Regions from separate parts of the Rothia sp. HMSC061C12 genome, predicted to be linked through region 2. Evidence: riboswitches for the same ligand, from Rfam matches in the RefSeq annotation. Region 2 holds a riboswitch; the other holds the start of a gene.

Region 1 (7,817 bases), on a different contig from region 2:
AGCTACAGCCGCATCTTTTTCAGTGTATCGCGCTTGCTTGTCGAGCGTGAAATATGTTGCGGCTGTTTGTGTGCGGGGTGGCGGGGTTGAAATGTGATGTAGGCCTGTGCGCTGGGGCTGGTGGATGCCTGCACGTGGGTGGTGTTTGCCAGGTATCCTTTAAGCGTGCTTATTTCAGATCGCGATATTCGTCAAGAGATTGCTGATGGGCGCATCGTTCTTGATCCGTTCGATGAGTCGATGATTCAGCCTGCAAGTGTGGACGTGAGGATTGATCGTTTCTTCCGTCTGTTCGATAACCATAAGTACCCGCATATTGATCCTGCTCAGCCGCAGGAGGATTTGACGCGCCTGGTTGAGGTGGCTCCTGATGAGCCGTTCATCCTGCATCCGGGTGAGTTTGTGTTGGGTTCTACGTATGAGAAGGTGACTCTGCCTGATGATGTGGCTGCCCGCCTGGAGGGTAAGTCGTCGTTGGGTCGTCTGGGTTTGTTGACTCACTCTACGGCTGGTTTTATTGATCCTGGTTTTTCGGGGCATGTGACGCTTGAGTTGTCGAATATGGCGACTTTGCCGATTATGTTGTGGCCGGGTTCTAAGGTTGGTCAGTTGTGTTTCTTCCGTTTGAGTAGCCCGACTGAGCATCCGTATGGTTCTGGCGCGTATGGTAACCGGTACCAGGGTCAGCGTGGCCCGACTGCTTCGCGTAGTTATTTGAATTTTCATCAGACGATGATTCCTGCGGATGGTTCTGTGGAGTCTTAGTCTTTCCCGCTTTGGGGTGCGGGCGTGCAGGCTGTGTGTTTGTGCGCCCGCGTTGGGCGGTTTTTCGCCTGTTGTGCTCGTGCGTTCACTCGCGTGCGGGTTTTTATCTCTCACTCTCTAAGGATTTTTGATGAATCTGAAGCCTGTTGTTCTGCGTGTTGCTGGCGCGGAAGTTTCTTTGTATCTGATTGATATGTCGGACTCTTTTGTGGAGCGTTTTAAGAAGGCGTGGGAGCCTCTTGCTCCGGAGTTTTTTGATACTCCTGATGAGGCGTATGCTTCGTTGTCTCGTTTTGATCAGGTGATGCTGGTTCATGCGCCGACTGATGAGTCGGTGATGGATTTGGCGAATCCGTTGATGGGTTCGTTTGATAAGGTTTCGACGCTGCGTGTGGCTGATGATGATTCGGGTATGCAGGATCTGACGAGCCGTATTACGTTGGCGATGATTGAGCAGCTGGTTGGTCGCGGTGTGATGCTGCATGCGGCTGTTATTGGTGACCCTGAGTCGAAGCGCGCTGTTGCGCTGGTGGGTGTTTCTGGTAGCGGTAAGACGACTGCGTCGCGTTTCTTGGGTTCGAAGTTTGCGTACCTGACTGATGAGACTGCGGTTATTTCGGATGAGGGTGTTGTGTCGCCGTATCCGAAGCCGCTGTCTGTGATTGTTGACCCGAATGCGCCGAAGGATCAGCAGAACCCGGTGGATCTGGGTTTGAACGTGGTTGATCGTGATGACCTCAGCTATGAGCTGTCGCGTATTGTGTTCATTTCTCGTGATGAGTCGGCTTCTGAGCCGTATTTTGAGCGTGTTCCGCTGCATGAGGCTCTGGTGTTCTTGAGTGAGCAGAGCTCGGGTCTGGCGCGTCACCCTGAGGGTGTTGTGTCGCTGGCTAAGCTGGTGGAGCGTTGCGGTGGCGTGTGGCGCCTGGTGTACTCGGAGATTGAGGATACTCTGCCGCTGGTTCAGGATCTGCTGAATGGTGATGAGCTGCCGAACGCTGATGAGGTTGAGAAGCTGGAGAAGTACACGGCTGAGGATCACCTGCCGGGTGTGTTCTTGAACGGTACGATTGCGGTTTCTCGTATGCCGGGTACTTCGGGTGTGCGTGTGGGTGAGGACGGCCCGTTCTTGCTGCTGTGTGACACTGAGCTGAATGAGCTGTCTGATTTTGCGGCTGAGTGCTGGCTGCAGGCTGAGGGCGACATTTCGTACGATGACTTGTTTGCGCGTTTGGCTGAGATTTTTGAGGGTCTGCCTGCGGAGGCGTATGACGAGAATCTGAGCGCTTTGGCGGCTGGTTCGATGCTGTGGGTTCGCGTGATTGATGATCCGCTGATTGATGATGCGACCTGGGCTCAGCTGACTAGCGATGAGGTTTTGGATGAGGAGGAGCAGCAGATTGCGCTGGATTCCTCTGAGGACGCTGCCTCTGACGATGAAGATGACGTGGTGGAGGACTAGCCACTGCGGTTCTCTGGTATAGCTCTCTGGCGCGGCTTACTGAGCTCCGCTTGATAAGCACTGCTTAAGCACAAAGGAGGGGCGGGTAGAAGATCATTCTTCTACCCGCCCCTCCCTTTGCGTTTACGGGTTTGCGCGGGGGTTCGCAAGGGCGGTTTGCAGGACGCTTAGCCCCGCATGCTTTACTGGGTTGCCTTACTGGGCAGCCTTGTCGCGGCGCTTCTGCTCGCGGCGAGCCGCACGCACACGCAACGGACCGGGTGCCTTCACCGGCAGCAGCAGAAGCAGACCCGCCACCACAACGATCAAAATACCGAGCACACCCCAAATCTGCGCGCCCATGATGCTCACGCACAGGCCGAACAGCATCGGCGCCAGGAAGCTGGTCGCACGGCCGGTGGTCGAGTACAGGCCGAACAGCTCACCCTCAGTACCGGGATCAGCCAGGCGAGCCAAGAAGGTGCGGGACGCCGACTGTGCCGGGCCCACGAACAGGCACAGCAGCAGGGCGCATACCCAGAACACGCCCCGTTCGGGGAAGAACAGCAACGGGGTAGCCGCCAAAATAATGCCGACCAGCGAGATAACAATAATCGCCTTCGGGCCCAGGTAGTCATCCAGGTAGCCGCCCAGAATCGCACCAACCGCAGCGACGGCGCTACCGGCAATACCGAACAGAATCACCTCGGAGGTGCTGAAACCGAACGTGCCCGCCGCAAGAATACCGCCGAACGTAAAAATACCGGACAGACCATCACGGAACACCGCCGAAGCAATCAGGAACCACAGCGTCTGCGGGGACGTCATCTTCAGCCGCTTAATGGTGCGCCACAGCGCCTTGTAGGAGGCGAGCAGACCGCCCTGACGAGCCGGGGAGAGACGCTCCATACCGAGCTCCAGGAAACGCAGCTCGCGGGTGGGCAGCACCTCCGGCAGGAAGCGCTCGCGGGTGCGCATACGCACCAGCAGCGGCACGCAGAAGATGAGGCACCAGGCGGCGGCGAACAGCGCGACCGCACGGATATTCAGGGCGTTATCGGTGGTCAGGCCGAGCACCTCGGGGGTAAGCACAAAACCCCACAGCACCACAGCCAGCGCCAGGATGCCGCCAATGTAGCCGGCAGCCCATCCAGCGCCCGAAATCTTACCGATATTGTCCGGGTTAGAGATGCGCGGCAGCACGGCGTTATAGTTCACGTACGCGAACTCGCTGAACACGCTCGCTGCAGAAATCAGGGTCACACCAAGCCACAGGTACTGCGGGGTGGGAGCCACGAAGAAGCACGCCGCCATCGAAGCGACCAGCAGTAGCGTGTTCACGCCGAGCCAGAAGATGCCGCGGCCAGACTTGTCGTTACGCTGACCGGTCACCGGCGCCAGAATCGCAATGAGGAACCCTGCAATGGTCAGACCCAGAGACAGCGCCGAGGAGGTCTCTTCGGGAGTGCCGAAATAGCTACTGGTCAGGTACACGGTGAAGATGAAGGTCATCATAATCGAGTCGAAGCTCGACGAACCAACATCCCACATGACCCAGGACGCGACCGAACGGCGGCTGTTCGCGTGGTCAACGACCCTACGCGGAGCCTTCGTCTTAGGGCGGGGAGAAGAAATAGTCATAGTTGTGCTTTCGGATGCCGAGGTGGCGCTTCAGCGTAGCGGCGGCATGAAACCGGCTGAAGTGGGGCGGGCGTGCTGAAGAGGGAACACCAGGCGGTACGTACCGAGTGGAGATACGTACCGCCTAGTTCATGAACTTTCGCGCGGAGAGCGCAAAGTCTTAGTTGAAGAAACGACGCTGCAGGCGAGCAATACCGAAGCTCACTACAGCACCGACGACGGAGGTCAGAACGGTCCAGAGGATGACCTGACGCAGGGTGTCTTCAGAGTCGTGGGAAATGGCGGGAGGCTGGTTGCCGGTAGCCTTGGTCCAGGCTGCGCCCAGACCCTTACCAACCAGGGCAGCAGCGCCCATGTTGATACCCGCAATGGCAAGCTTAGCGACGGGGTTCATGTGTATCTCCTTAGCTGTATACGATGCGGCGTCCTGCCCGTGAACCCCTTCGGGGTTGGGTGAGAAAAGAGCGCCACTCCCTAGCGTATAGGGTTTAAGGCGTTCGTGCCGCCTTGGAGCCTCTCCGTCCCAAAATTGTACACCGTGCAATTCTGTAATGTGGGCAGAAGAACGAAACAAAAAGCGGCAAATTGGCGCGAACAGCCAGACACGCCTACAATCGAACCTGGACTTCCGCCCGCACCAAAACGGTACGGACAAGGAAGCCCACAACGACAGGGGAGCGCCACCGAGGCGCTGAGAGTGCTAAGCAGACCCTCGAACCTGATCCGGTTAGTACCGGCGTAGGGAGTCGAATTTCTTCTCAATGCCCTCGTCCATTCAGAGGGCGAGGACATTCCCCTTCCAACGAAGGAAGGACCACCAATGTCGCAGAACGTAACCCCCGCCTCCAAGGCATCTAGCCAGGCAGAATCGAAGAAGCCGAACCTGCGCTGGCGAGTCAACGAAATCGTTATCGCCGCAGTTATCGCAGTAGCCTGCGCCGTCATCTTCTGGATCTGGGACATCGCAGTCGGCCCCGCCGCCAAAACTGCACTCGTAGCAGCACCCGAATTCCGCCCCATCGTCGCCGGCGCATGGCTGCTCGGCGGCACCCTCAGCGGCCTGCTCATCCGCAAGCCCGGTGCGGCACTCTTCGGTGAAATCGTCGCAGCATTCATCTCCGTGCTCTTCACCGGCGGCGCGTGGAGTGGTGAAATCCTGATTGCCGGCTTCTTCCAGGGCGTTGGCGCTGAAATCGCCTTCGCAATCTTCCGCTACCGTCGCTGGGACGCATTCGTAGCGGTCTTCGCCGGTGCGCTCAGCGGCCTGTTCATGGGTGTTAACGAAATCTTCATCTACTACCCTGACATGGAACCGGTCAAGGCAATCATCTACGTAGCGTGCGCCGTCATCTCCGGCGCAGTGATCGCAGGCTTCCTCGCGTGGATTCTCGTGCAGAACCTCGCCAAGACCGGTGTGCTCTCCTCGCTGGCATCCGGCAAGACCCGCCGCTAACCGTCAGCAACTAGCCACCCCTAGTCACTCACCACGAGTCACCACTCGGCACACTACAGCAGCCACACAAAGGCTAAGGAACCATCATGGAAGCAACACCGCGCGGGGCGCGCATCGAGCTCAACAACTTCAGCTGGCACCACCCCGGACGCCCAGAACCCGTCATCAGCGGACTCAACCTCACCATCAACCCCGGTGAAAAAGTCCTGCTACTGGGCACCTCCGGCGCAGGCAAATCGACGCTCCTGCACGCCATCGCCGGTGTGCTCCATGATGACGACGGCGAATCCGCCGGCGGCACCATCACCATCAACGGGCAAGCACCCGCCGAAGCGCGCGGCACCGCAGGCATGATGCAGCAGGACCCCGAATCCTCCATCGTCATGGCAACCGTCGGCAACGACGTCGCCTTCGGCCCCGAAAACCTGCGCGTACCCCGCGAAGAAATCTGGGACCGCGTCACCGAAGCCCTCACCGCAGTAGGGCTCAACCACCTGCCCCTCGACCACCCCAGCAGCGCACTGTCCGGCGGACAGAAGCAGCGCCTCGGCCTGGCGGGCATCCTCTCGATGCACCCCGGCGCCATGATCCTTGACGAACCCACCGCCAACCTCGACCCCTCCGGCGTGCAGGAAGTACGCGACAGCATCCTTGCCGCCGCGCAAGCCACCGGAGCGACCCTGCTCGTCGTAGAACACCGCGTGAGCATCTGGGCGCCGCACATGGACCGCATTATCGTGCTCGGCGAAGGCGGCACCATCACCCACGACGGCGTACCCGACACCGTACTCACCGAAGCCCGCCAAGACCTCATCGACGCGGGCGTGTGGGTACCCAACTACGTGCCGCGTGCACCGCAGAGCGACAGCGATAACCAGGGCGGCGAGCACGGCGAGGCGCTACTTCGCGCCGAAAACCTCAGCATCACCCGCGCACAACCCACCCCCAAACAACGACGCGCACGCCGACGCACCATCAAACGCCTCGGCGACACCCCCGCACCCGTACCCACCGACCTGCCCGTACTGCGCAGCGGCATCAACCTCACCCTGCACGCCGGCGAACACCTCAGCGTGCTCGGCCCCAACGGCGCCGGCAAATCAACCCTAGCCCTCACCCTCGCAGGGCTCCTCACCGCCACCGACGGCACCCTCACCGCCACCGACGCGCTGCGTAATTACGACGGCGAGCGCGGCAGCAACCACGGCGGCGAGCGCGCCCACTGGGACATTCCCACCTGGACCCCCGCCCAAATGCTCAGCCGCATCGGCTACGTCTTCCAAGAACCCGAATACCAGTTCATCCGCGGAACCGTACGCGAAGAACTCGAACTCGGCCCCCGCCGACTCGCCGCACTCACCCGCAGCCCCCTCAACGAAGACGACCTCACCGCCCGCACCAACGAACTCGCAACCCGCCTACGCCTCACCCACCTACTCGACGCCAACCCCTTCACCCTCTCCGGCGGCGAAAAACGCAGGCTCTCCGTCGCCTCCGCACTCGCCACCGCACCCAAAATCCTCATCCTCGACGAACCCACCTTCGGCCAAGACGCACGAACCTGGGCAGAACTCGTCGACCTCATCCGCGAACTCCTCGCAGGCGGCACCGCCATCATCTCCATCACCCACGACGAAGACTACACCGCCGCACTCGGCGGCAACCACATCACCCTCGAAGCCACCGCAACCCCCGGAAAGGAGAACGCATGAACACCGACTTCTTCGGCACCATCGACCGAACCAGCTACTTCAGCAACCTCAACGCCGGCGTAAAACTCATCGTCTCCTTCACCCTCATCATCGCCGCACTCATCGTGCGCGACCCCCTCACCTCCGGAATCCTCTTCGCCCTCGAACTGCTCGGATTCATCCTCGTCGGATTCCGACCCGTCAACGTCCTCGCCCGCTTCTGGCCCATCCTCATCGCCGTCATCACCACCGGCTGGTCCGTCGCCATGCTCAGCGCCAAAAGCGGCACCACCATCCTCGACCTCGGCTTCAACACCATCACCACCGACTCCGCCGCCGTCGGCGCAGCCATGATGATCCGCTCCCTCGCCATGGTCCTGCCCACCCTCGCATTCGTACTCACCACCGACCCCACCGACCTCGGCGACTCCCTCGCACAAACCTTCAAACTGCCCTCCCGGTTCGTGCTCGCCACCGTTGCCGCCCTGCGCCTCGTCGGCATCCTCTTCGCCGAATGGAACGCCCTCGGCCAGGCACGACGCGCCCGCGGACTCGGTGCAGGCCAATCCCTCGCCGGACGCGCCCAAACCTTCGGCGGGCAAAGCTTCGCCCTGCTCGTGCAGGCTATCCGCCGCGGCTCCCGCCTCGCCATCACCATGGAGGCGCGCGGCTTCGGCGCAGGCGAACGCACCTGGGCTCGCGTACCGTCCTATTCGCCGCGTGACGTGCACGTGAGCATTGCCGCCGCCGTCATTATCGCTGTTGCGTACGGTGCATCTATTGCGGCGGGTACGATCCAGTTCCTCTGGGGCTAGTCCGTTTCGTT
Region 2 (7,817 bases):
TTCATCAACCAGCACATCGCCGGCAAAGCCCCCGACGCCTGGCCCATGTTCTGGGTGGTCGTCGCAGCCATCACCTTCATCGTGATTAATGAGTTCTTCGGCTGGGGCACCTCCATGACCCTCAGCGCGGAACTTAGCCGCGACTGGCGTATCTACATCAACCGGCTCATGGGGCGCACCCGCGCTGGCGTAGACTCCGGCGAAGCGGTCACCGTCATGAACAAAGACGTACGCCGCATTACGGATGTCTACTTCTCGTTGCCGCTATTCGTCAACGCCATGATCATCGCGACCCTCGGTGCCGTGCAGCTCTGGCTCATCAACCCCGTCACCGCGGTCGTCACCCTTATCGGCACGCTCATTGTGGTCGGCGTCATCGCCTGGTACTCGACCTTCCTCGAATCCAAAATCGGCGAATACCGTGAAAAGGACGGCGAAGCCTCCTCACGCGCCTCCGACATCGCCACCGGTCTGCGCACCATCGCCGGCCTCGGCGCCGAAGAACAGATGCGTGAACGCTACCACCGCGGTACCGACGAAGTTTTCGACAGCTACATGCGCTACGAAAAGACGCACCGCTGGATGTTCCTCATCCGCGCGCTACTCGGTGGCGCCGTGACCCTGCTCGGCATCGGCTTCGCCCTCACCGGCCACGTCGAAAACGGCCGCTGGGTATCCGATACGCCCGCCGCGTCCCTGGTGACCGTCGCCTCCATTATCGCGATGATGGGCGGCCCCATCTGGATTACCCAGAACTTCCTCACCGCATGGCGATACGCCAAGATTGCGCTCGCCAAGGTCGCCCGCCTCGAAGGTCACGCGGGCGTACGCCAGGGCGTGCTGAAGAGCCCGCGCACCGACGAAGAAATGGCGCAGCTGGCACGCGCCGAACAGGCAGTCGAGGCGAGCACCCTCGAGGTGCCCGTACCCGTCGCCCCCGCCGGTGCAAGCAACCCGCGCATCGTGTACGTCAACCCGCGCGACTACAACCTCACCGCGCAAGACTACGCCGAGGCGCTTGCCCGCACCCTGCGACGCGGGGGAGAGGACCTCAAGGACGCAACCGGTCGCCGCGTGCTGCTGAGCGAACCCAACCCCATGATTTTCGCGGGAACCCTGCAGGAGCACCTGCGCTTGGGCACCGTGCCGAACCCCGACGAGGAGCTGGCACAGGCAAAGGATGAGGAACTGCTGAAGATTACCGACTCCCGCGAAATCGCCTACCGACTGGGCGGACGCAACCCCGAAGACTACTTCGCCGCCCGCATCACCAGCGAAGGCGCGAACCTCTCCGGTGGTCAGCGTCAGCGTCTGGCGCTCGCCCGCGCACTCGCACAGGACGCGCAGGTGCTCATCCTGACCGAGCCGCTGAACTCCGTGGACGAACCCAGCCAGCGCTACATCTACGATGCGATGGAAACCCAGATCGGTAGCGACCGCCTGCCCGTCGGCTACCCCGGCCTGCTACAGGATTTGGAGCAGGTCTACGTTGTCTCCACAACCGCGGAGACGACCCGCCGCATGGAACGCGACGGCTACCCGGAAACCACTCAGTCTGAAACCACTCAGAATCAGGAGGTGAACTAGCATGGCAAAGCAGCTCCCCATCGAAACCCCCGCCTACGTGGCACGCCGCATGTGGAACTACCTCGCGGCGCATAAGGGGCGAGCCCTCTACACCTTCGTCATCTACATGGTCAGTACCCTCATGGGTGCGGTGGTGCCCCTGCAGATTGGTGCCACCGTGGACGACGTGGTGGCGGGCAAGTTCTCCAGCTACCCGTGGCAGCCGATTCTGATTATCCTGGCGGCGTTCATCGTGCAGGCAATAACCCTCATGGTCTCCTCGTACAGCGCGGCGCGACTGGGTGCGCTCGTCACCCGTGACGCCAACCAGGACACCCTCGACGGCACCCTCGACCTGGACGCACGCACCGTGGAAGAAGCCGGCAGCGGCGACCTGCTCACCCGCGTGACCGACGACCTGTCCTCGGCAGCCAAGTCCGTCAGTGAGGACCTGCTCGGCGCGATTTACGTGCTGCTGTACTTCCTGATCTCCACCATCTCGCTAGCGGTTGTGAGCCCGGCTATGGGCCTGATTATGCTACCCATGATTGCCGGTCTTGCCCTCATCATGTCGAAGATGCTGCCGCTCATGGCGGCACGCAACCAGACCACCCAGGAGCGCGTGAGCGACCTCAACAGCGTGCTGACCGAGAACATTCGCGGCACCTCCACGATCCGTGAGCTGGGCGTTCACACCGCCCGCGAAGACGCCTTCGCCGGCGAGAACAAGCGCCAGTTCGCCGCGCAGCTGGGCATGGTGCGCATCCGCCAGCTGTACTTCACCGTGGACGCTATCAACGCCTGGATCCCCACGGTTCTGTGCATGCTCTGGGGTGCCGCCTGCGTGGCTCTCGGCTGGGCAAGCTGGGGCGCCGTAGCGACCGCCTCGGTCATGGTTTTCAGCCTGCGAACCCTCGCCGACATGCTGAACCACCACGTCAGCAGCCTGCGTATCATGCTCGTGAACATGGGCCGCGTGTTCGGTGTGGTCTCCCTGGCGAAGAAGCAGCGTGAGGCGCGTGCACAGCACCGCGCCGAAGCGTTCGCCGCCGTGTCTGATGAAGCCGTGAAGAACCCGGAGTACGCCATTGACTGCACCGACGTCTCCTACGGCTACTCGCCGGACGCCCTCGTTCTGGAAGGCATCAACCTGAAGATTCGCCGCGGTGAGGCGCTTGCCCTGGTGGGTCGTTCCGGTTCGGGTAAGACCACCCTGGCTCGTCTGATTGGTGGTTCGCTGACCGCCCTGGACGGCACCATCACCGTGATGGGTCGCCCGGTCGGTCACGGCGACTTCCCGACCGATGCCGCCGCCGACGGCCGCCCGCGCCTGCTGGTCTGCACCCAGGAAGCGCACGTCTTCTTCGGTACTCTCGCCGATAACTTTACGGTGGTCGTGCCGGATGCAACCGTCGAGCAGATGCGCGAGGCGCTGGACGCTATCGGTGCCCGCTGGTGGCGCGACCTGCCGCAGGGCATGGATACTGTCGTGAGCGGCGCGGATTCGCCGCTGACTCGCGATCAGATTCAGCAGCTGGCACTGGCACGTATTGTGCTTGCTGACCCGCACGCCGTGATTCTGGACGAGTCCACCACCCAGCTGGAGCTCGCGGACGCAACCGAGTCCCTGAGCGCCGTGCTGGCGAACCGTGCGGTGCTGATCATTTCGCACGATGCGCGTATCGCCTCGCTGGCTGACCGTGCGGTCCTGCTACACGAGGGTAGGATCATTGCGGAGGGTTCACCGGCAGAGATTTTCGCCCTGACCTAAGCTCTGACCTAAGCCCGGAGGAGAAGCCCGGCTGATAGTGCCCGGCACTGCGTGAAGCGGTGCCGGGCACTACGTGTTTAACGGGTGGTTTCCGTACAAGGGTGCACTGAAATCGGCGGCGGGGAGCCCTTGCAGTAACGCAGGACTCAAACGAAAATTTCGGAGAGATTCACTTGTCACCCGCAAAACTTTCAGTTACTAAGAATCATTGTGATAACCTGGCAGAGCGATATGGGGTGCCTTGAGACGCCCGCGACCCGCTAACCCGCCCAACTGACCGCCCAACGAAGGGCTACGGCACAGCGAAGAGCTACGGCACAGTGGGCGCACGAAACGGTGTAAGAACACTCAAGGCTGAGAGAATCACCCATTGAACCTGCTCTAGTTCGAACTAGCGAAGGGATTATCGATGATGGCAGAGCAGCCTACCGCGCCCGCGTGCGCACCCACTACCAACCCTGTACCCGGCGCGAGCGCCTCCGGAACCTCCCGGGCACCCCAGACAGCTCAGGTACCTCAGGCAGCTCGGGTGCCGAGGGTTCTCTCCATTGCCGGAACCGACCCCTCCGGCGGTGCAGGTATTCAGGCGGACCTCAAGTCCATTGCCGCATCCGGCGGTTACGGCATGTGCGTGACTACCTCACTGGTCGCCCAAAACACGTGCGGGGTTCGTGAAGTATTCACCCCGCCCCTGGAATTTTTGACCGCGCAGCTTGCCGCCGTTTTTGATGACGTCACGGTTGACGCCGTGAAAATCGGCATGCTCGGCGACGCAGACACGATCCGCACCGTCCGCACCTGGCTGAGCGAGCATCCGGTGCCCGTGGTTGTGCTCGACCCGGTCATGATTGCTTCCAGCGGTGACCGCCTGCTGCAGGCGGAAGCGGAGCAGGCGCTGCGCGATCTCGTGCCGCTCGTGAATGTGATTACCCCGAACATTCCGGAGCTTGCCGTGCTCTGTGAGAAGGAGCCCGCCCAGACTTTCGATGAGGCGCACGAGCAGGCGGCGAACCTTGCGGCGGCGACCGGAACTACCGTGATTGTGAAGGGCGGCCACCTGTGTGGTCAGGACGCCGGTAACACCGCGGTCTTCCCGGACGGCACCTGCGCGCACGTGCGCACCCCGCGTCTGGACAGCCGCAATACGCACGGCACCGGATGCTCCCTATCCTCTTCGCTGGCAACCCGCCTGGGAGTGGAGCTGCTCCAGCACGCCGAAGTCGCAGAACACACCGCAGAGCAGAGCGTTCTGACCAGCGAAGACACCCACCGCGCCCTGCAGTGGAGCACCCGCTGGCTCCACGAATCCATTGCCGCAGGTGCCGGGCTACAGGTCGGCTCCGGTGAGGGCCACGGCCCGGTGGACCACGCCGCCCGTGCCCGCCGCCTGGAGGCTGCCGCCTCCGCATACCCGTGGCATCACCTGCTCGCCACCACCGACTCTGAGGGCAATACTCTGGACGGCACCAGCCCGGAGCGTCTGCTGCCGGTCAGCCCCGTGCCCGCCGGTGAAGCCGTCGTAAAGCCCGCCGGTCCCTGGACCGCCGCCCTCTGGGCAGCCGGTGGCGAAACCTGGCACCAGATCCTGGACCTGCCCTTCGTGCGTGCCCTCGGTGACGGAACCCTCGACGAGGACCTGTTCGCCTTCTACCTGGACCAGGACGCCCTTTACCTGCGCGACTATTCGCGTGCGCTCGCGACTCTCTCGGCACGTGCTGATGCCGCTGAGGCGCAGGTGCACTGGGCCGCCGGTGCGCATGAGGCGATTGCCGCCGAATCGCAGCTGCACGAGGGCTGGCTGGCGAACCGTGCGCGTCTGGGTGGGCCCTCGCCGATTACGATGGGGTACACGAATTTCCTGCGTGCCTCCGCCGCTGGTGATGATTACGTGGTCGGTGCCGCCGCTATCTTGCCCTGCTACTGGCTGTACGAAGAGGTGGGCGCTGTGCTCTCCTCGCAGAATCATGCGGACCACCCGTACGCGGAGTGGCTGAGTATGTACGGTGGCGAAGAGTTCGCCGCCGACGTGGCGCGTAGCCTCGCGGAGGTGGAGCGTGCGTTTGAGGCGGCTTCACCGGCTCAGCGTGTGCGTGCGGCGCGGGCGTACCTGTCGGCGTGCGTGTACGAGCGTGAGTTCTTTGACCAGGCACACCGAGCATTGCGTTAGTTCGTCGGGCGCTGCGCTAGAGGCTCGCGCGGGGTTTGGGACGCCGGTGCTTTAGGTGCCGATTTTGGGGCTGAATACCGCCCCGGCATGGCGTGAGATGGGTGATTGATGCTTCACTCAACCTGCCGCCGGTTCGGGTGCCTTGCCGGTTATGCTTAAGGCGTCGGTGAAAACCGTTAGCGGCAGGATTCCGGCCCTCACCCAACTGGCTGATGTACCTGCCGCGCCCGCACCTCTACGGCGTGTAACCGACCAGTTTGGCCCGTCGCAACCACCTCATCCAACCCCCGCGGCGGGCCAAACGCCTTCCTTCCCAGTTTTCGGGGCTTCGTTTGAAAGCGTGTGGCGTGTAAATCCCGCATAGAAATATCCCGTGCAGATACTCTCATCTGCACGGGATATTTTGCTGTTCTGTTTTCTGCTCTGCCCTCGTCTATAGCCGCAGATTGGGTGAATCTTATGCGCCCTGGTTCTCACGAACCTCTTTCTTTTCCGCCTGGTAGCCGAAGCAGAACGCAGCGCCCGCGATCAGCGCCGCCAACCAGATGGAAAATACGCCAAACCATCGGGTGACAAGCGCCATGAGAATCACGCCAGCTATGAAAGAGGCGACTACGAGAGAGTAATCAATGGCTTTGAGCAGAGCCGTACGGCGCTGTGCCTTCGCCTCATTTTTTGTGTCTCCGTCGGGGGTTTTCCGCGTGAGGTACAGCGAACCGGCGGTGTACCAGGCACTGAGCATTTTGCGCCAGTTGCCGCTGGTCATGAAGAGCGAAAAGGGGTTTTCGCCAATGCGTGTATCCGCGAGGGCGTGAATCATCAGACCGACGGTGAACGCCAGCGCGCCCACCTGAAAGCTATTGCTCAGAGTTCTATCCATGAAGGGTACCGCGAAGCAGACCAGAAGGAACGGCAGGAGTGTGCCGATGCGCCAGTGTCTCATCCGGGCACGTTGACCGAGTAGATCATGAATGAAATGCCCTGCCAGATACCCGAAGCTGAAAAGAATAACGGAGAGCCAGCGCAGGTGCACCACATGCGGTGCGTCACGGTGCAGATCGGCGATGAGCAGAATAAAGTTACCGGTCTGCGTGGCAACGAGCGCTTCATAGTGGATGTGCGAGAAGACGTCCACTGCGCCGCCCAGGGAGGCGAGGAGCAGAGCCATGACGCGCCCGTAGCGTCGAGGTGCTGGGATGCGGTGTAGCATCTCGCGGAGGTGGTGTAGCATGCGCCTTCTCTCACGGTGGGTGGGTCTGTGCGTAGCAGTAATGCCGCTGGTTCCATGCTACGGCATAAGTCAGCAGGGTACCGGAGAGGATAAGCACCCCGCCGGGTAACCCCTGTTAAAGCGAAGGCCCCGAGCAGGTGTCTGCTCGGGGCCTGCATACTATTCGGTTTTTAGCTCGGGGAGAGTAGCTTACTTGCTCTCGCCCTTGAGTGCACCCACGAGCGGACCAATCACGTCCATGGGCAGCGGGAAGACCACGGTCGAGTTCTGGTCGGCACCCAGCTCCAGCAGGGTCTGCAGGTAACGCAGCTGCAGGGAGGCGGGGGACTGGCTCAGAATGTCGGATGCTTCCTTCAGCTCGCTGGAGGCCTCCAGCTCACCGCGTGCCGAAATGATCTTTGCGCGGCGCTCACGCTCAGCCTCAGCCTCGCGAGCCATGGCGCGCTGCATAGCCTCGGGAATCTCAACGTCCTTGATTTCGACGAGCTCCACCTGAATACCCCACGGCTCGGTGCGCGAACCGATGATGGAGCGCAGGTCCTCGTTCAGGTCCTCGCGGTGTGCGAGCAGGGTGTCCAGGTCAACGCGGCCGAGCAGGGAACGCAGGGTGGTCTGCGCAATCTGGCTGGTGGCAATCGGGTAGTTCTCAACCTCAAGCACGGCGTTCTTGGCGTTGGTCACGCGGAAGAGGACCACGGCGTTCACGCGGGCGGGAACGTTGTCCTTGGTGATGACTTCCTGCGGGGGAATGGTCAGGGTGATAACACGCATATCAACGCGCTGCAGGGAGTCGACGAGGGGGAAGACGACGTTCAGGCCGGGCTTCAGCTCCGAACGCAGGTGACCGAAGCGGAAAGAGATGCCACGCTCGTATTCGGGGATGACGCGGAACATACGAATCAGAATAAAAAGAACAATGACGGCAACTGGGATGAGGATAGTTGCCAAAGTGACGGGATCCATGGTTTTCCTTCACAAATATTGGGGGAGGACGGTATGTGTGCCCACCTGCCCGCGCCTCGTACGGTGCAGGTAGTAGGGGTGCCCGGTACCGGGCTAAGTTTTAGGGAGTTTGGGGAGGG

The links. A riboswitch is a leader RNA that binds a small molecule or an ion and turns the genes downstream of it on or off. The one in region 2 is predicted to bind thiamine pyrophosphate.
Region 1: it holds a riboswitch for thiamine pyrophosphate, as region 2 does, so the genes downstream of both, HMPREF3055_RS03560 (ECF transporter S component) here and HMPREF3055_RS05140 (bifunctional hydroxymethylpyrimidine kinase/phosphomethylpyrimidine kinase) in region 2, are expected to answer to the same signal.

What each region holds. Positions count from the first base shown of each region.
Region 1 covers NZ_KV821854.1:26,338-34,154, forward strand. The annotation lists tRNA gene HMPREF3055_RS03535 (tRNA-Gly) at 1-12, opposite strand, end outside; gene dcd (dCTP deaminase) at 166-765, shown strand; gene HMPREF3055_RS03545 (septin family protein) at 896-2,227, shown strand; gene HMPREF3055_RS03550 (MFS transporter) at 2,423-3,847, opposite strand; gene HMPREF3055_RS03555 (DUF4235 domain-containing protein) at 4,008-4,241, opposite strand; TPP riboswitch at 4,509-4,609, shown strand; gene HMPREF3055_RS03560 (ECF transporter S component) at 4,668-5,300, shown strand; gene HMPREF3055_RS03565 (ABC transporter ATP-binding protein) at 5,387-7,012, shown strand; gene HMPREF3055_RS03570 (energy-coupling factor transporter transmembrane component T family protein) at 7,009-7,806, shown strand.
Region 2 covers NZ_KV821867.1:149,404-157,220, forward strand. The annotation lists gene HMPREF3055_RS05130 (ABC transporter transmembrane domain-containing protein) at 1-1,587, shown strand, start outside; gene HMPREF3055_RS05135 (ABC transporter ATP-binding protein) at 1,589-3,337, shown strand; TPP riboswitch at 3,560-3,758, shown strand; gene HMPREF3055_RS05140 (bifunctional hydroxymethylpyrimidine kinase/phosphomethylpyrimidine kinase) at 3,747-5,504, shown strand; gene HMPREF3055_RS05145 (YoaK family protein) at 5,962-6,672, opposite strand; gene HMPREF3055_RS05150 (slipin family protein) at 6,925-7,698, opposite strand.